Regions from separate parts of the Pseudoalteromonas ardens genome, predicted to be linked through region 2. Evidence: predicted binding sites of a transcription regulator. Region 2 holds the regulator's gene; each other region holds the start of a gene.
What was found. The regulator sigma-54, encoded in region 2, starts transcription at its own class of promoters, with help from an activator protein. The targets are predictions, from matches to a motif close to GTTGGCACGNNNNTNGNNT.
Positions count from the first base shown of each region.

Region 1: the regulator sigma-54 is predicted to act here: its motif matches at 2,039-2,057, upstream of QNM19_RS12820 (P-II family nitrogen regulator).
Region 3: the regulator sigma-54 is predicted to act here: its motif matches at 3,995-4,013, upstream of QNM19_RS18915 (LruC domain-containing protein).

Region 1 covers NZ_JASJUV010000003.1:482,854-488,375, reverse strand. The annotation lists gene mrcB (penicillin-binding protein 1B) at 1-311, opposite strand, end outside; gene QNM19_RS12825 (ammonium transporter) at 418-1,647, opposite strand; gene QNM19_RS12820 (P-II family nitrogen regulator) at 1,659-1,997, opposite strand; gene QNM19_RS12815 (GGDEF domain-containing response regulator) at 2,190-3,425, opposite strand; gene QNM19_RS12810 (S10 family peptidase) at 3,761-5,287, shown strand; gene QNM19_RS12805 (hypothetical protein) at 5,510-5,522, shown strand, end outside.
Region 2 covers NZ_JASJUV010000003.1:41,125-46,646, reverse strand. The annotation lists gene lptA (lipopolysaccharide transport periplasmic protein LptA) at 1-164, shown strand, start outside; gene lptB (LPS export ABC transporter ATP-binding protein) at 161-886, shown strand; gene QNM19_RS10990 (RNA polymerase factor sigma-54) at 931-2,439, shown strand; gene hpf (ribosome hibernation promoting factor) at 2,465-2,752, shown strand; gene QNM19_RS10980 (PTS sugar transporter subunit IIA) at 2,755-3,210, shown strand; gene rapZ (RNase adapter RapZ) at 3,223-4,068, shown strand; gene QNM19_RS10970 (HPr family phosphocarrier protein) at 4,065-4,343, shown strand; gene mgtE (magnesium transporter) at 4,522-5,522, shown strand, end outside.
Region 3 covers NZ_JASJUV010000007.1:72,285-77,806, forward strand. The annotation lists gene QNM19_RS18905 (sigma-54-dependent transcriptional regulator) at 46-1,545, opposite strand; gene QNM19_RS18910 (hypothetical protein) at 1,693-2,313, opposite strand; gene QNM19_RS18915 (LruC domain-containing protein) at 2,326-3,951, opposite strand; gene QNM19_RS18920 (hypothetical protein) at 4,220-4,969, shown strand; gene QNM19_RS18925 (WecB/TagA/CpsF family glycosyltransferase) at 5,137-5,522, shown strand, end outside.

The DNA.
Region 1 (5,522 bases), 440 kb from region 2:
GCCAGATATTGATCCGGATAAAACGACATAGCGCGGGCATACACCTGTACAGGTAACTGCCACTTGTTCCCTTCAAACTGTCGGCTGACTTTGGCATCGAGATAAACCACATACCCTGCAACCGCAAATACCATGGCCAAACTCAGCTTCCAGCACAACGACCACAGCGTGCTCAGTGTCCGGTTACGCAATGCCCGTAAGCGTTGCTTAAATGAGGAAGTGGAGTTAGCGGTCTTTTTCTTGCCTGATTTGGCCGGTGATTTACGGGTGGGCTTGCGAGGTTTGCCTGCTGCTTTTTTGTTGTCTGCCATTGACCGTGGAATGCTTACTGAGAGTGAATAGATGCTAGATTATCTCAGATTAACTGCCGCTTAAACCAAAAAGCGCGATAAGCCGCGCTTTTTGGTGAATTCTTGCTTACTTATTGCGAATGGTCACAAATTCAGGATACGCATCTATGCCACAGTCATGCTGATCCATACCACTGAGCTCTTCTTCTTCACCCACCCGGATCCCCATCAGGGTTTTAATGATCCCCCAGACGATGTAAGACGCGATAAACACAAAGCCCAGTATGGTCACCAGGCCGATAGCCTGAGTCATAAAGCTGGCATCGCTGTTCGAGAAAGGTACCATCATAATGCCCAGCGCCCCACACACACCATGCACGGAAATAGCACCAACCGGATCATCAATACGCAGTTTATCCAGTGCCACGATGCTGAATACCACCAAAGAACCACCCAGCATCCCCAGAATACAGGCCAGCATAGGCGTCGGTGACGCAGGCTCTGCAGTAATGGTCACCAGACCAGCCAATGCACCGTTCAGGATCATAGTCAGGTCCGCTTTTTTCCACATCAGCTTACACACCACCAGTGCTGCAATCGCACCCGCTGCCGCCGCAGCATTGGTGTTTACCATGATCTGACTGACAGCGATGGCATTGCTTTTGTCTGCAAGAAATAGCTGAGAGCCACCGTTAAACCCAAACCATCCCATCCATAAAATAAAGGTTCCCAATGTCGCCAGAGGCAGGTTTGAACCGGGGATAGGATAGATTTCACCGTTTCTTCCATACTTGCCCTTACGTGCACCGAGTAACAAAACGCCAGCCAGGGCGGCAGCGGCGCCTGCACCATGCACTATCGCAGAGCCTGCAAAGTCGACAAAGCCCAGCTCAGACAAGAATCCAGCACCCCAAGTCCAGTATCCTTCAATAGGATAAATCAACCCAGTCAGGACGACAGTAAACAACAAGAACGCCCAAAGCTTCATTCGCTCTGCAACCGCCCCGGAGACAATAGACATGGCGGTTGCCACAAACACAACCTGAAAAAAGAAGTCTGATTCCAGCGCATGGTCAGCATCGTCGGCAGCACTGCCAATGAGTGCACCAAAGTTAGGCACTACCCCACCCTCAACGTTATCCACATACATGATGTTATATCCAACCAATAGAAACATCGTACAGGCGATGGCATAGAGGGCGACATTTTTAGTGAGAATTTCGGTGGTGTTCTTTGAGCGTACCAGCCCGGCTTCAAGCATCGCGAAGCCAGCGGCCATCCACATCACCAGAATACCAGACACCAGAAAGTAAAAGGTGTTCAGAGAGAATTGTAATTCAATTACCGTGTTTTCCATTATTTCACCCCTTAAATCGCTTCTTCGTCGAGTTCACCGGTACGAATCCGGACAATTTGCTCAAGGTCGTAGACAAATATTTTGCCGTCGCCAATTTTGCCAGTACTGGCAATCTCGGTAATCGCCTCCACGACACGCTGGGTATTTTCACTGCGGGTCGCTATTTCAAGCTTAATTTTGGGAATAAAGTCGACCTGATATTCAGCTCCTCGATATAGCTCGGTATGACCCCTCTGACGACCAAAACCCTTCACATCGACCACAGTCATGCCCTCGATACCCAGCTCAGCAAGAGCTTCGCGGACTTCGTCCAGCTTAAACGGTTTAATTATTGCGCTTATCATTTTCATTATTTGCCCCCCCAGGGCAGATGATCCTGTCGGGGGAGGTAATCCAACCTTTATGCCAATAATAAAAGTAATTATTTTACATGTGGTTAGATTAATTCAGAGATATAGAGTGAACATCAAACGCACCGTGCTGGTGCGCCTGTTTATTGTCTGACTTGAAATGGTGCAATGCAGAGAGGGGTTAACTGAGGGTTAGCTTTCACTGACCATGACGCAATTACGCTGAGCTTCTTTGGCACGATACAAAGCGCTGTCTGCCGCACGCATGACGTCACTGAGAGTCGCTTTGTCACACCGGGCAATCCCCACACTGAGTGTGCAGTGTAATGACTGCTCCTGGATCATAAACTGCGTGTTGGCAAAGCGTTCTTTGAAATCCTGGCAACTATTTTTAGCCACAGCCAGGTCATTACCCGGCATTAGCACGGCAAACTCCTCTCCACCGACACGCGCCACCAGGCAGTGATTGAAAGAACTATTAAGCAGCTCAGCCACTTGAGACAAAACTTTGTCCCCGCCAAGATGGCCGTACTGGTCATTGATTGCCTTAAAATGATCCAGATCCAGTAACGCCAACGTGAACTGATCCGGCTTATTCTTGAGCACTTTATCCATGTGCTGGCAAAAATAACGACGATTATAAAGACCCGTCAGGAAATCTCTGTGTGCGTACTCTTTAATATCTGCGATCAGATTCAACTGATCCATGGTTTGCATCACCCGGCAATGAAACTCTTCATTCATAAAAGGTTTCGTCAAAAAGTCATTGGCGCCATATTTGATGAACTTGGCAGACAAACCATGACTGCCAGCACCAGAGAGACCAATAATAGCGAGATCATCGCGCCCACGACTGTTACGCACCGCTTTCACCAGTTCAAAGCCGTCCATGGTCGGCATCGCATAATCCGTCAGCAATAATTTAATGTCCGACTTGGCATTGAGCATATTCAAAGCTTGCTCACCATCTTGCGCCTCAAAGACAGTAAACAACTGCTTTTCCAGCATCTGTCTCATCACTGCCCGACTGATCATCGAATCATCAGCGATCAGTGCCTGGCACCCTTCATTGCGCAGTAAGCGTGATACGAGTTTAATGGCGTAGAGATAAGAATCCCGATTGTCCTTAATCACATAATCAACGACGCCCATCTCGAGCATTTGCTGACGGCTATATTCATCAATTTTAGACGTCAATACCACAGTGGGGACGTTGCGGCTTAGCGTTAGCTGCACGACCTCTCCGTCAGGGGCGTCTGGTAAGGTCAGGTCGACCAAAGCCAGAGTGTAATGTTGGCTCTCGAGTAATGCCTGGGTCTCTTTCAGTGACCAGGCATAATCAATTTCCACATCCAGGTGTTGTGATGCAAGGTGGCGAAGGATCTGTTGCACTACCTTACTGTCTTCGACGACTAATACTCTTTGCATTACGATGCTCTACTAAAACTACGAGAAAAGGGAAGAGATACAAGAATTTAACAGCGCTAAATACTTTCATACTACAGACATAAGGATTAAATATACGCGATTTCTGTGACAAAAAAAACTCACCGGCAAATAAAATTGTAAACAGACCGCAACAAAAGCCCGCTTAGCCTCGGATGCCTCAGGCAATTGAAAACACAAAAAACAAACCAAAACCACCATAAAAATTAACATCCATTGTGCATAGCCTATTTTTTGGCAATTAGTCTCAAGTTTTTTGAATTCTGCTCTGGATGCGTCTTAAATAAGCAGATCGATTTCACCCAAAAAATAAAAACATGTTGTTGAAGCCATTACTGTTCGCTCTTTCTGCGACTTTTATTACCACACTCCCTCACACCGCATCGGCACAAGCCGATACTCAAGGTCAGTTGACCCAGCAAATTGATGCTCAGGTCATCACCGAACACAAAGGAACCTTTAACGGGGAGCGGATCGCCTACACTGCCACCACAGGTACTCAGCCAGTGTGGGATAAAACGGGCCACCCGATAGCGACACTCCACTATACCTACTATAAAAAGAACAAAGTCAAAGATCCCGCCACCCGTCCGCTGCTGATCTCATTTAACGGTGGCCCAGGCTCTGCCTCTGTATGGATGCATATTGCTTACACCGGGCCTCGGGTACTGAAGATTGACGATGAAGGTTACCCGATGCAGCCTTATGGCTTAAAAGATAACCCGGATTCTGTACTGGATGTCGCCGACATTCTATTCGTCAACCCAGTCAACACTGGTTACTCTCGTGTGCTGCCAGAGCAAGACGGCTCAATGGCTGACAAGCAAACCCTGCAATCACGCTTTTTCGGTGTGAATGCTGATATCAAATATCTGGCTGGGTGGCTCAATACCTTTATCAATCGACATGGTCGTGCACTGTCACCGAAATTTTTGATTGGTGAAAGCTATGGTACAACTCGCGTTTCTGGCCTGGCCCATGAGCTACAAAACAAGCAATGGTTATTCTTAAACGGCGTAGTACTGGTTTCTCCGACAGATATTGGCATAAAACGTCAGGGGCCGGTAAAAAGTGCCAATCGCCTACCCTATTTCGCAGCAACCGCCTGGTATCACAAGGCGCTCCCCGATGCTTTGCAAAATCAAGATCTACTTAATGTACTTGAGCAGGTGGAAGCCTACACCTTAGATCATTATCTGCCTGCATTAGCCAAAGGCGCCATGTTGAGTGAGCAAGAGCGTCTGGCTGTGGCAAAGCAAGTCGCACACTTCAGCGGGCTATCAGAGCAGTTCGTATTGCAGAATAACCTCGACATACCCAACCGCAGTTTCTGGAAAGAGCTGTTACGCGAGCGAGGCTATACCGTCGGCCGTCTTGACTCCCGCTATTTGGGCATTGATAAACGAGACGCCGGTGAAGGCCCCGACTATTGGCCTGAACTGGATGCCTGGCTGCATGCCTTTACGCCGGCAATTAATCATTACTTCCGCCACGAGCTGAACTATAAAACGGACATCAAATACAACATGTTTGGCGATGTACGCCCCTGGGATCGCAGCAAAAACGAGGTGGGTGAACAACTTCGCTTGTCGATGGCAAAAAATCCTTACCTGAACGTGATGGTGCAATCAGGTTACTATGACGGTGCTACCAACTACTTTGATGGCAAGTATAACCTCTGGCACCTCGACCCCAGTGGTAAAATGCAGGACCGGTTGCGTTTTAAAGGCTACCGCTCTGGCCACATGATGTACTTGCGTCGTCCGGACCTGACCCAGGCCAATCAGGACCTGCGAGCATTCATTACAGACGCATTAAAATACAATCAACCTGCTAAATACTGATCTCCCAAACCTCTCTCACGGCGCTGTAATGCGGCGCCGTTTCTTATCTCTTACTAACCATTAAGATTACTTCACACACTGAGCTTAAAAGTTAGGTATACTCAAAACAACAATTGACGATATCCATATTTTTTATTCCACTTACCCAGCAATAAGTTAACGACAATTCACAGGGGCGCGGAGTATATAATGGACCCGAAGTAACAATTTTGAGGAATCCTCATGAGCGAACATT
Region 2 (5,522 bases):
TCAGTCAGGCAGGACAAAAAATCAGCGCGCAAACTATCGTTTATGATATGGAAAAGAAGCTGATCAGCGCACAGCGCGGGGAGCAAGAACAAAACCGCGTGAGAACCATTCTGTTACCTGAAAAAGAGAACCCCCAACAACCACAAGAGAAGGGGAATCCGTGAGTAAATTAACCGCCACCGCACTGGCCAAAAGTTATAAGGGCAGACAGGTTGTTAAAAACGTTGAGTTAAGCGTTGAAGCTGGCAGTATTGTTGGCCTCCTTGGCCCAAATGGTGCAGGTAAAACCACCACTTTTTATATGATTGTCGGATTGGTGCCCAGTGACAAGGGCAGCATACACATCGACGAACAAGACATTACCTTATTGCCGATGCACAGCCGGGCAAGACTAGGTATTGGTTACCTGCCACAAGAGTCCTCTATTTTTCGCAAGCTGACCGTCTATCAAAACCTGATGGCCATTTTAGAAACCCGTAAAGAGCTGAATAAAGAACAACGAGAAGTCATCCTCAATGAACTGTTAGATGAGTTTAATATCCAGCATATTCGCGATAGCCAGGGTATGGCGCTATCGGGCGGTGAACGACGCCGGGTAGAAATTGCCCGTGCCCTTGCGGCAGATCCAAAATTTATCTTATTAGATGAGCCTTTCGCTGGCGTTGATCCCATTTCAGTGTTAGATATAAAGAAAATTATAGAGCACCTGAAAAACCGTGGGATAGGCGTACTGATCACCGACCACAACGTGCGTGAAACGCTGGACGTCTGTGAGAAAGCTTATATAGTGTCACATGGTGAACTGATAGCAGCAGGCACCCCGGAGCATGTTCTGGCCGATCAAACTGTGCGGGATGTCTACCTAGGTGAGCAATTCAGGCTATAGTTATAAAATTAGAAGTAAATAACAAAAAGGATTGTTAGAGATACATGAGGCAATCGCTACAGCTGCGCATGGGGCAGCAACTGACAATGACACCACAACTGCAGCAGGCTATTCGTCTGTTACAGTTGAGTACGCTAGATCTCCAACAAGAAATCCAAGAAGCGCTTGATAGCAACCCTTTGTTGGAAGTGGAAGAAGGTGAGTCTGAATCACAAGACAATGAAACTCAGTCCAAGTCGGATTCCGATTTGGAACAACCTACAACGAGTGACAACGACAGCTATGAAGAGGCGGCTGTCAGCGACTACGAACAAGACAGCGATGCTGCACTGAACAAAGACACCGTCAGCGACGATTTGGCAATGGACGTAACCTGGGACGAGTACATCAGTGCTGCCCCGGCAAGCAGTTCAGGCCCAATGCCAGAAGACGAAACCATTTACCAGGGTAAAACCACTGAAACATTGCAAGAGTACCTGATGTGGCAGCTGGAACTGACGCCTTTTAGCCCTACAGACAGAGCCATCGCCCTTGCAATTGTAGAAGCAGTTGACGATGCTGGTCTGTTGACCATCAGCTGCGAAGACATCGTCGATAGCATGAATCAGGACAACGATGAAGAGCCGATTGAGCAGGATGAAGTAGAGGCCGTACTGAAACGGATCCAATTATTTGATCCTGTTGGGATTGCGGCACGCAGCCTGCAAGAATGCCTGTGCATTCAGCTCAACCAGTTTGACCCAAACACCCCTTGGCTTGCACAGACCAAAGAAATCCTGACTGAGCACATCGATCTGTTAGCCAGCCGGGATTACCGCACTTTGATGAAAAAAACCAAACTCAAAGAAGCGGATCTGAAAGAAGTAATGACCCTGATCCACGGCCTAAACCCGAAACCCGCCGCGAGCATAGTACAGGAAGAAGCAGACTATGTGATCCCGGATGTGTCGGTTAAAAAAGTGAAAGGTCGCTGGGTTGTTGAACTCAATCCCGATTCAATGCCAAAAATTAGAGTGAATGACCACTACGCTGCTATGTCCCGTTCAGTCAAGTCGAGCACAGACAGTCAGTTTATTCGTTCACACCTGCAAGAGGCAAAATGGTTCATCAAGAGCCTGGAAAGCCGCAATGAAACTTTATTAAAAGTTACTAATTGCATTGTGCAGCAACAACAGGCATTCTTTGAACATGGCCCCGAGGCAATGAAGCCGATGGTACTGAATGATGTGGCCGAAATGGTCGACATGCATGAGTCCACGATTTCACGTGTAACAACGCAAAAGTATATGCACACGCCACGCGGTATCTATGAGTTGAAGTATTTCTTCTCAAGCCATGTCAGCACTGAAAACGGAGGAGAATGCTCTTCGACTGCAATCAGAGCATTGATCAAAAAGCTAATTGCCGCGGAAAACACTGCTAAACCATTGAGTGACAGCAAGATTGCGGATGTATTGGCAGATCAAGGGATCAAAGTGGCTAGACGTACAATTGCCAAATACCGAGAGTCTTTGGCTATCCCACCGTCCAATCAGCGCAAAAGCCTGATTTAGACGTAACTACAGAAGGAAAATGCTTATGCAACTAAATTTAACTGGTCGACATGTAGAAATCACCGATTCGTTAAGAGACTATGTAACAAACAAGTTTGCGAAGCTAGAAAGGCACTTTGATCACATCAATAATGTGCATGTTATCCTAGATGTCGAAAAGCTCATCCAAAAAGCAGAAGCCACATTACATGTGAACGGGGGAGAAATTTTTGCCTCAACCGAACACCGGGATATGTATGCCGCAATAGACGGACTTATCGATAAGCTTGACCGCCAGGTGATCAAGCACAAAGAGAAGCTAACTCGACACTAATCATGAAACTAAGCTCATTGATTTCACAGGACTGCAGCAAAGCTGCGGTCCTTTTTAATAGTAAGAAACGTATTTTAGAGTACATCAGTGAGTTGGCTCAAAGCCAGCTTCCAGACAGTAATGCCCATGATATCCTTGATGCACTGTTGAGCCGCGAAAAACTCGGAAGTACGGGGATAGGAAAAGGGATTGCACTGCCCCATGGCCGCATGCCAGGCATAGATAAAGTGGTTGCTATGCTGCTTGTTAATCAGCAAGGCATTGCCTTTGATGCCATTGACAATCAACCCGTCGACATTTTTGTGGCACTCATCGTACCCGAGGGAGAAAATCAACAACATTTGCAGACCTTAGCAACGATCGCTGATAAACTTAAAAACAAGGTGTTTTGTAAACGTATCAGGCAAGCTCACAATGATCAGGAGTTATTCTCGATAATTGAAGAGTTTGACAACTAACGGAGAGTTTCTGTGCAGTTAATTATTGTCAGTGGTCGTTCTGGCTCAGGAAAATCGGTCGCTCTGCGCGTGCTGGAAGACTTGGGTTATTACTGCGCCGATAATATCCCGGTCAACTTGCTGCCCGCATTAGTGCGCAGTGTGTCAGACAGCTATGATAAAATTGCTGTGAGCGTTGACGTACGTAACCTGCCAAAAGATCAGCAAGAACTCGACGATATTTTGGAATACCTACCCGGATTTGCAGAACCCAATATATTCTATCTGGACAGCGAAGATCAGATCCTGATCCGTCGCTTTTCAGAAACACGCCGCCTACATCCGCTGTCACTGGCAGATCTGTCATTGGACAAAGCGATTAAAAAAGAAAAAGAACTGCTTGACCCACTTATCCGCCGCGCTAATATCACCATTGATACCACAGACATGAGTATCCACCAGCTGGCAGAGCGTATCCGGGAAAAGATCCTCGGTAAAAAAGACAAGCAATTAATCATCACCTTTGAGTCCTTTGGTTTTAAACATGGTATTCCAAAAGAAGCCGATTACGTGTTTGATGCGCGCTTTTTGCCGAACCCACACTGGGAACCAGAACTTAAGCCCTTAACCGGTTTAGATAAGCCTGTTATTGACTACCTGTCTAGCCACAGCTTAGTGCAAAAATTTACCTGGCAGATCCAGACCTTTGTGCAAACCTGGCTGCCACACCTTGAGCGTAATAACCGCAGCTACCTGACCATTTCGATTGGCTGTACTGGTGGACAGCACCGCTCAGTGTATCTTGCTCAGACGTTAGGTGAGCGTTTTGCTCGTACCCACAGTAATGTGAAGATCCATCACCGCGAACAAGAAAAATGACACAACGCTTTGAAGATACCTTTCTGATCCAGAATAAACTGGGTCTACACGCTCGTGCAGCCAGTGTGCTGGCAGAACTCTCCGCACAGTTCGATGCCAACATCACCCTGTTTCAGGGCAGTAAAGAAGCAGAGGGTGACAGTGTGCTGGCTTTATTGCTGCTGGAAAGTAGCCAGGGCAAAGAGATCAAAGTTGTCTGCGAAGGCCCGGATGCAGAGCGTGCGTTACATGCCATTGGTAGCCTTATTGCCGATAAGTTTAACGAATCAGAGTAGCACCTCTTCACTTTTCCCCTATTTTCCAGACACAAAACCACCGCTTCCTGACGGTTACCTTCGCTTTTTTTAGATATACCAATTGATATTAAAACAGCTATAATTATCATAAGCCTATAATCAATGCGCCATATACTCATGACAAGCCTACTTGTCGACTATCCAACCTGGGATGCCTATGCCTGAAGCTTTTGAACAAGACTACACACTGGAGCTATTACAACAAGTTACGAATGCCCTTAACAGTGGTCAGTTTGTTCAAGTCAGGCGCACCTTAGCCGAGATTCCTCCCTGCGACACCGCATTATTGCTTGAGTCTTCCCCACATAAAATCAGAACCCTGCTGTGGCAATTAGTCGACCCGGATATACAGGGTGACGTACTCGAAGAACTGTCTGAAGATGTGAGACTCAGCATCATCGCCAAAATGGAGCCAGAGCTGATCGCTGCGGCAACGGAAGACATGGATGATGATGATCTCGGTGAAGTCCTGAGAAGTTTGCCAGATCCCGTCTATCAGGACGTTATTGGTGCCATGGACTCGCAAGACAGAGCCCGTGCAACCCAGGCTCTGTCTTATGTCGAGCATTCCGCAGGCGCATTGATGAACACAGATACAGTAACGATCCGCCCGGATGTGTCACTGGATGTCGTGTTACGTTATCTGCGCCTCAAAGGGGAACTCCCTGATGGCACCGATGACCTGTACGTAGTAGACAAAGACAATTGCTTTTTGGGCTCTCTGCCGATCAGTGTGCTGTTAACCAGTCAGCCAGACAAACTGGTTAACGAGTTGATGAATGAAGAGCGTGAAACCATTCCCATCTCAATGGACGAAAGCGATGTCGCTCAGTTGTTTGAGCGGCATAACTGGATCTCTGCACCGGTCGTAGACGACAACGCACATTTGCTGGGACGTATCACCATCGATGACATCGTTGATGTTATTCGTGAGGACGCCGAACACAGCCTGATGAGTATGGCCGGTCTCGACGATGAAGAAGATACCTTTGCGCCGGTCTGGAAAAGTAGCCGTCGCCGTTCAATCTGGCTGGGGATCAACCTGCTTACAGCGCTGATGGCCGCTTTCGTTGCCAGCTTTTTCGAAGGCACCTTAGATATTTTACCGATACTCGCAGTATTGAATGGCATAGTCCCCAGCATGGGAGGAGTGGCCGG
Region 3 (5,522 bases), on a different contig from region 2:
CGATTTTGCAATTTGCAATCTGCATAGACAGCGTGCCTGAGGGGATCAGGCGCCGGTTTTATTGTCTCCCCATTGCTGTATTTTGCGATACAGTGTTGAGGGGCTGACTTCGAGTAAACTGGCTGCTTTCACCACATTGTCATCGCATGCTGCAATGGCTTTTTCTATGGCGATACGCTCAACCTCGGCGAGTGAACAAATCTGATTGGCAGAAGGGACATCTGGTGGCTGAGGGGCAGCATAGCCATTTTCCTGCACTGCTACCGGTTGCGGCATTGGTGTACTCTGAGTTGCAGAAGCGCTACCAGATTGGCCATTGAGCAAGGCCTGGGCATCGCTCGGCTTGAGCTTAAGCTGCATTTGTAACGTGTCTTCGGTGATGAGGGGACCATCGGACATCACCACACAGCTGTGGATCAGGTTTTCGAGCTGACGTACATTACCCGGCCAGTCATAATTTACGATGAGTTGTTCGGCGGCAGCTGAAAAACCAACAAAGACTTTGTTTTCGATTTCACTGAACTTGCTCAAAAAGTGCTGCGCAATTTGCAAGGCATCGTGATCTCGTTCATGCAATGCGGGCAAATCAATGGCAATGACGTTCAGACGGTAAAACAGGTCTTCACGTAACCGCTGGTCGGCAATGGCCTGATGCGGTTCGCGGTTGGTCGCACAGATAAAACGCACATCGACCTTTTCTTCTTTGCCGCTGCCGACCTTCTGGAAAGTACCTGACTGGACAAAGCGTAAGATCTTAGCCTGCAGGTTCATGTCCATTTCGCCGATTTCATCTAAAAACAGGGTGCCGCCGTCGGCTTGTGTGGCTGCGCCATCGCGGTTCGTGACTGCCCCTGAGAATGCGCCTTTGATGTGACCAAAGATTTCTGATTCCATCAGTTCACTGGGGATCGCCGCACAGTTAATACACACCAGCGGCTTATCTTTGCGTGTACTGGCGCGGTGAATGGCATCGGCGGCCAGCTCTTTACCCGTCCCACTGGGCCCGGTGATAAATACATTGGCCTGACTGGGACCGGCTTTTTCGATGGCTTTATACACCATTTGCATGGCAATAGAGCCCCCAACAAAACGATAAAACTGCGACTTGATTGAGCTATGATAGCGCTGCAGGCTGGCCCGCAACATATTCCGTTCAGCGACCAACATTTTGGTCTGAACGGCCTGCTCGAGTGTGAGTTTGATATTGCCGATGTCGAAGGGCTTTTGCATATAGCCCCATACCTTTCCCTGGTTAATGGCATCAATAAGGTCTTCCACTTCGGTGAAGGCGGTAAGCATCATGCGAATGGTGTCCGGAAAGCGCTCGGCGACCTGAGCCAGAAACTCAATACCAGACATATTGGGCATCATTTTATCTGAGACAACGACGTCGATAGGGTGTTGTTCTAACAAGGCCAGGCCTTCTTCTCCACTTGACGCGGTGAACACTGTGTAAGGCTCGTTCTTAAGCGCGCGGGTGAGGGAGCGTAGAATAAGGGGTTCGTCATCGACGAACAGCAAGGTAATGTTAGTAACCGGTTCCATGTAATCCTGCCTGAGTTAACGCGTGTTAATAGAAGTATTACACAGTCTTAGACAATTTGAAGCATTTATATACTGGAGTTTATGGTGATCAATAAAACCGCCTGCGATGAGAGAGGTGCAGGCGGTTTTGCGAGGAACTATCATAGTTTAATTGAACTGATGTGCCACTGTGGTGGCCTGCATATTCAGCTCGGTGAGCAAATGATTGCTCTGTAACATACCGTCTACGCTGATCAGCAGGGTTTTGTAATTGACCGGAATATCCAGTGTCATGGTGATCTGTCCGGCACTGTTAAAGCGCGCCGTTGCCAGCAGGGCTTTGTCGGCCATCGCCTCGTCCTCATAGCTTTCAACCACCTCATGCATGGCATAGACTTTCACCATCTTATTGGCCAGACTGTCTCCCAGCACATCCTGGCCACCCAGATCTAAGGTCACTGTTTTACTGGTACTGAAGTTAAAATCCGCTTTGACATGCAAGTCGTTAGAGGTTTCAGCCTGGCTGTCCAGCAATGTCGGGTCCGGCTCATAACTTGGTGCAGGCTCTGTCGGCTCGACTGGTGTTGCTGCGCCGTCGTTCTGCGTCTGATTTTGACTCTGTGTAGTCTGGGTTGACGCAGGTGTGCTGGTGTTATTTGCCGGTGCTGTGGCCGTATTACTGCTGCTGGTTGAGGTGCCCGTTGAGCCACCTTCACCACCACCGCCTCCGCAGCCACTTAAAGTGAAACAAACCAAGGTTAAAGCCGAAAATTTAGTTAATGTATTCATGGTTATATCCTCTTAGTGTGCGCTGAAAGTGTGGGTGGTGCGTTCGTTGGTCATAAACCAGTCCTGAGCCTGCTCGCCATTGCTTTCCACCCAGGTTTCGTAGGCAGGATACGCCCAGATTACGTCGAGATATTCTCTGGGGTAGTGCCAGTCATTACTGATCATTAAGGCCCAGGGTAGGTTTTCGGCTGTTCTGAAGTAGCGGCCCGCTTGTGCATCTGAGGTATCATCGGCTGTGCCAAAGCGGTTTGCATCAAACTTGTCTGTTGGCGGGAAATCTGCCATGTGGATTTCCAGTGAACGATCTTGGGTTCTGTACAGGAAGAAATCGAAATCGTTAATGCTCAGTGCATCCAGGCTTTGTTCAAAGCTGACATCGAAGGTGTATGGTACAGGTTCAAAGTAATCGCAGGTCATCACCGTATTAAAGTGCTGGCACTGGCCAGACTGACCTGTGGTGGTGAAGACATGGGTATTGCTCCACAAAGACAACACGGCGTTGGTTTGTCCGTCTTCTGCCGTTTTGTCATAGCTTTGACCGTCAACCATGAGTGTGGCTTGTTTAATCAGTGCCGGGTTACTGTTCATCAGACGCAGACCGAAACCATTCTGGTAAGCTGCACCGCGTGCCGTGATCCAACCATTGATGATGAAACCGCTGATTTGATTATCTGCATTGTAGGTAAAGCGAATGCGTTGTTTAACAACCAGGTCATTCATGTCATGGTCGCCGCGTGCTGGCCAGTTATCTTCGAATGCGAGTGTCGTGACCCCTTCTGCGCTCGGATAATACTGGCTGTAGGCCCGGTCAAAATCGTTGGGGAATTCATCCAGCTCATCTTCAATGCCATCGGCATCGCTATCGTTCTGCTCCGGCATAACCGTCAGGTTGAGGGCAGATATGGCAGTCGCGGGGGAGCTTTTTACGCTGAATACCGCATCATTAAAGTCGTTGTCTCCCCAGGTGCGGGGTAAGTCTTCGAAACCGATGACCACTTCCTGCTGCTCTTCATCCAGCAATAACACGCAGTGCTGACGCAAGGTCTCGTTACTTTCCGGGTTGAGATCAGACAATGAATAGTAATAAGGGATCTGAAATGGTTTTACGCCGGTGTAATACCAAAACCCGTTTGCCGCAATAAAGAAGCCAATGCTGGTGCCTGCCGGAAACTCGCCAATACTGACCCGGTGGCCATTGGTCAGATGTGGGTAGCTGAGGTTTGGAAAGACGATGGTCTCCTGCACCTCTTCAGGTGATTGTGGCGGATTCTCCGGGTCGAAGGTAAAGTAACCAAAGGAGTTTTTGTAGCCCGCGCCTTCGTGGATAAATGTTACAAACACTTCGGCGTCTTCAACCAGATGAATGGTTGAGCCTTCGTCACCTGTAATGAAGGCCTCATTGATCCGTGCTTCGGGCAGTGCATTTTGAATGCGCTGAAAAAATTCGCGGCTATACTCTTCACGTGCATAAATCATCGAGTCGGGCTTGCCGGTAGACTGGTTGTAGCCTGAAGGCCAGGCCTCACCAGACTGGAATTGCCAAACATATTGGCCATCTATCTGTTCAACCGCTGCGGCTGCAAAAGACAACAGTCCACAGGTCATCAGAGGGTAGAGTGGGTTAAGCAGTTTCATCATATTCGCTCCAGTTAAATTCAATCTTGTACTTCTGTACTGGATATTTCATGAAGTGTGCCAAAAATTTAGTTGTTATTTATCAGTTGGTTGTGGTTTTTCGTTCTGTGGTGTCGGGGTTTTTTGCAAATTGCACTGCATTGCGCTTTGCAAACAAAAAAATGCTGACCGACAGCGATTAACCGAGAGCATGAAAAGCCAGTCTATGCGGTGTTTTCTATAAACGGTGCAATACTTGCTTCATGAGAGATGGAAGATAAAGGAGGTCGGTATGCAATCGTCTCAAACAGACACTTTGATATTTAGCGTGGCATTGAATGGGTATCAGTGGCGCTACCGACGTTATCTGAACAGTCAACGTCACTATGCCAGGCGCATGGGGTATGATTATGTGGTGGTCACACGACCCTGGTTGAATCGACTGGGCGCTGAGTGCTGCTGGCTGAAGTTGTTTTTGTTGAAAGCGGCGTTACAGGTGGGTTATAAACAGGTGATGTTTGTTGATGCGGATGCCTGTATTCAGCCTGCGTGCCCGGCACTGGATAAACTGGATGACGCCGATAAGTTCCTTTTTCTGGCTCGGGGTTACAGTGGTGCGTTTAACTCAGGCGTGATGCTGATGCGCAATTGCCCACAGGCAATTGAGTGGCTGGATACACTGATAGCTGCGATGACCGAGCCGGTGCCCGAATCCCGGGGAATTGGCTGGGGAGAAAATGGCCATGTGATCCATTATGCACAGGATTGCGAGGGCGTCGGCGAGCTGGAGCGGCGCTGGAATAACACCTGTGAGCCACACCTGGATGACTACATTCGTCACTTTAATTACGGACCACTGAAGTGCTCAATAGTGGATAAATGTTTCCATACATTGATTTTCAAATGTTCACGTTTGTTGCTCGGGCATAGTCTGTCCCGCCCGGACGAGCAAGCGGATAAGCTCGCCGTGGTGCAGCTGCGCATTCCTGCGGCGCTGAGTCAGATCCAGACTTTGTATCCGGGTTATTTTTCCTCCTTATAAGCGTCACATCGACGCTTTTCAAAATAAGAAAATTCTCAAAATGCAATGCAATTTAGCTGAGAATAAAACCCCCAGAAAATCTAAAATTCAATCTAAATCAGTGGTTTAAATTTTGGCATGGTCCTCGCTATCTATTCGATGTAATCAACTGAACAGCGGAGGAAGCGATGTCTACTTACTTAACCACACACTCATCACACGCAAGTGAGTCAGGTGCACGCAAAGCACTCAGAGTCAGCGCTGCATTGCTGTTAGTTATCGTTTTAGTGCCGTTGTTCTGTCTCAATTCTCTGGCTGCGCTAATTTGTTTTAAAGCGCCACTGAGACGCCAGACCTGGATAGACGTGAGTGCTCAGCCTGTGTCGTTGCTCGGCTGGCAGGTCGGCATATTCAAGCGCAGCGCAGCGCTGTTAAATGTTGTGAGTGGTCGTATTCGGTTTGTCGGTAACCCGCTGCTACGTGACGGTGTGAGCATGCCCCGGGTGGCGCGTTTACACTCTCCCTGCGGTCAGCCTGGACTATTCGATTGTCTCTGGTTACATAGCCTGACCGG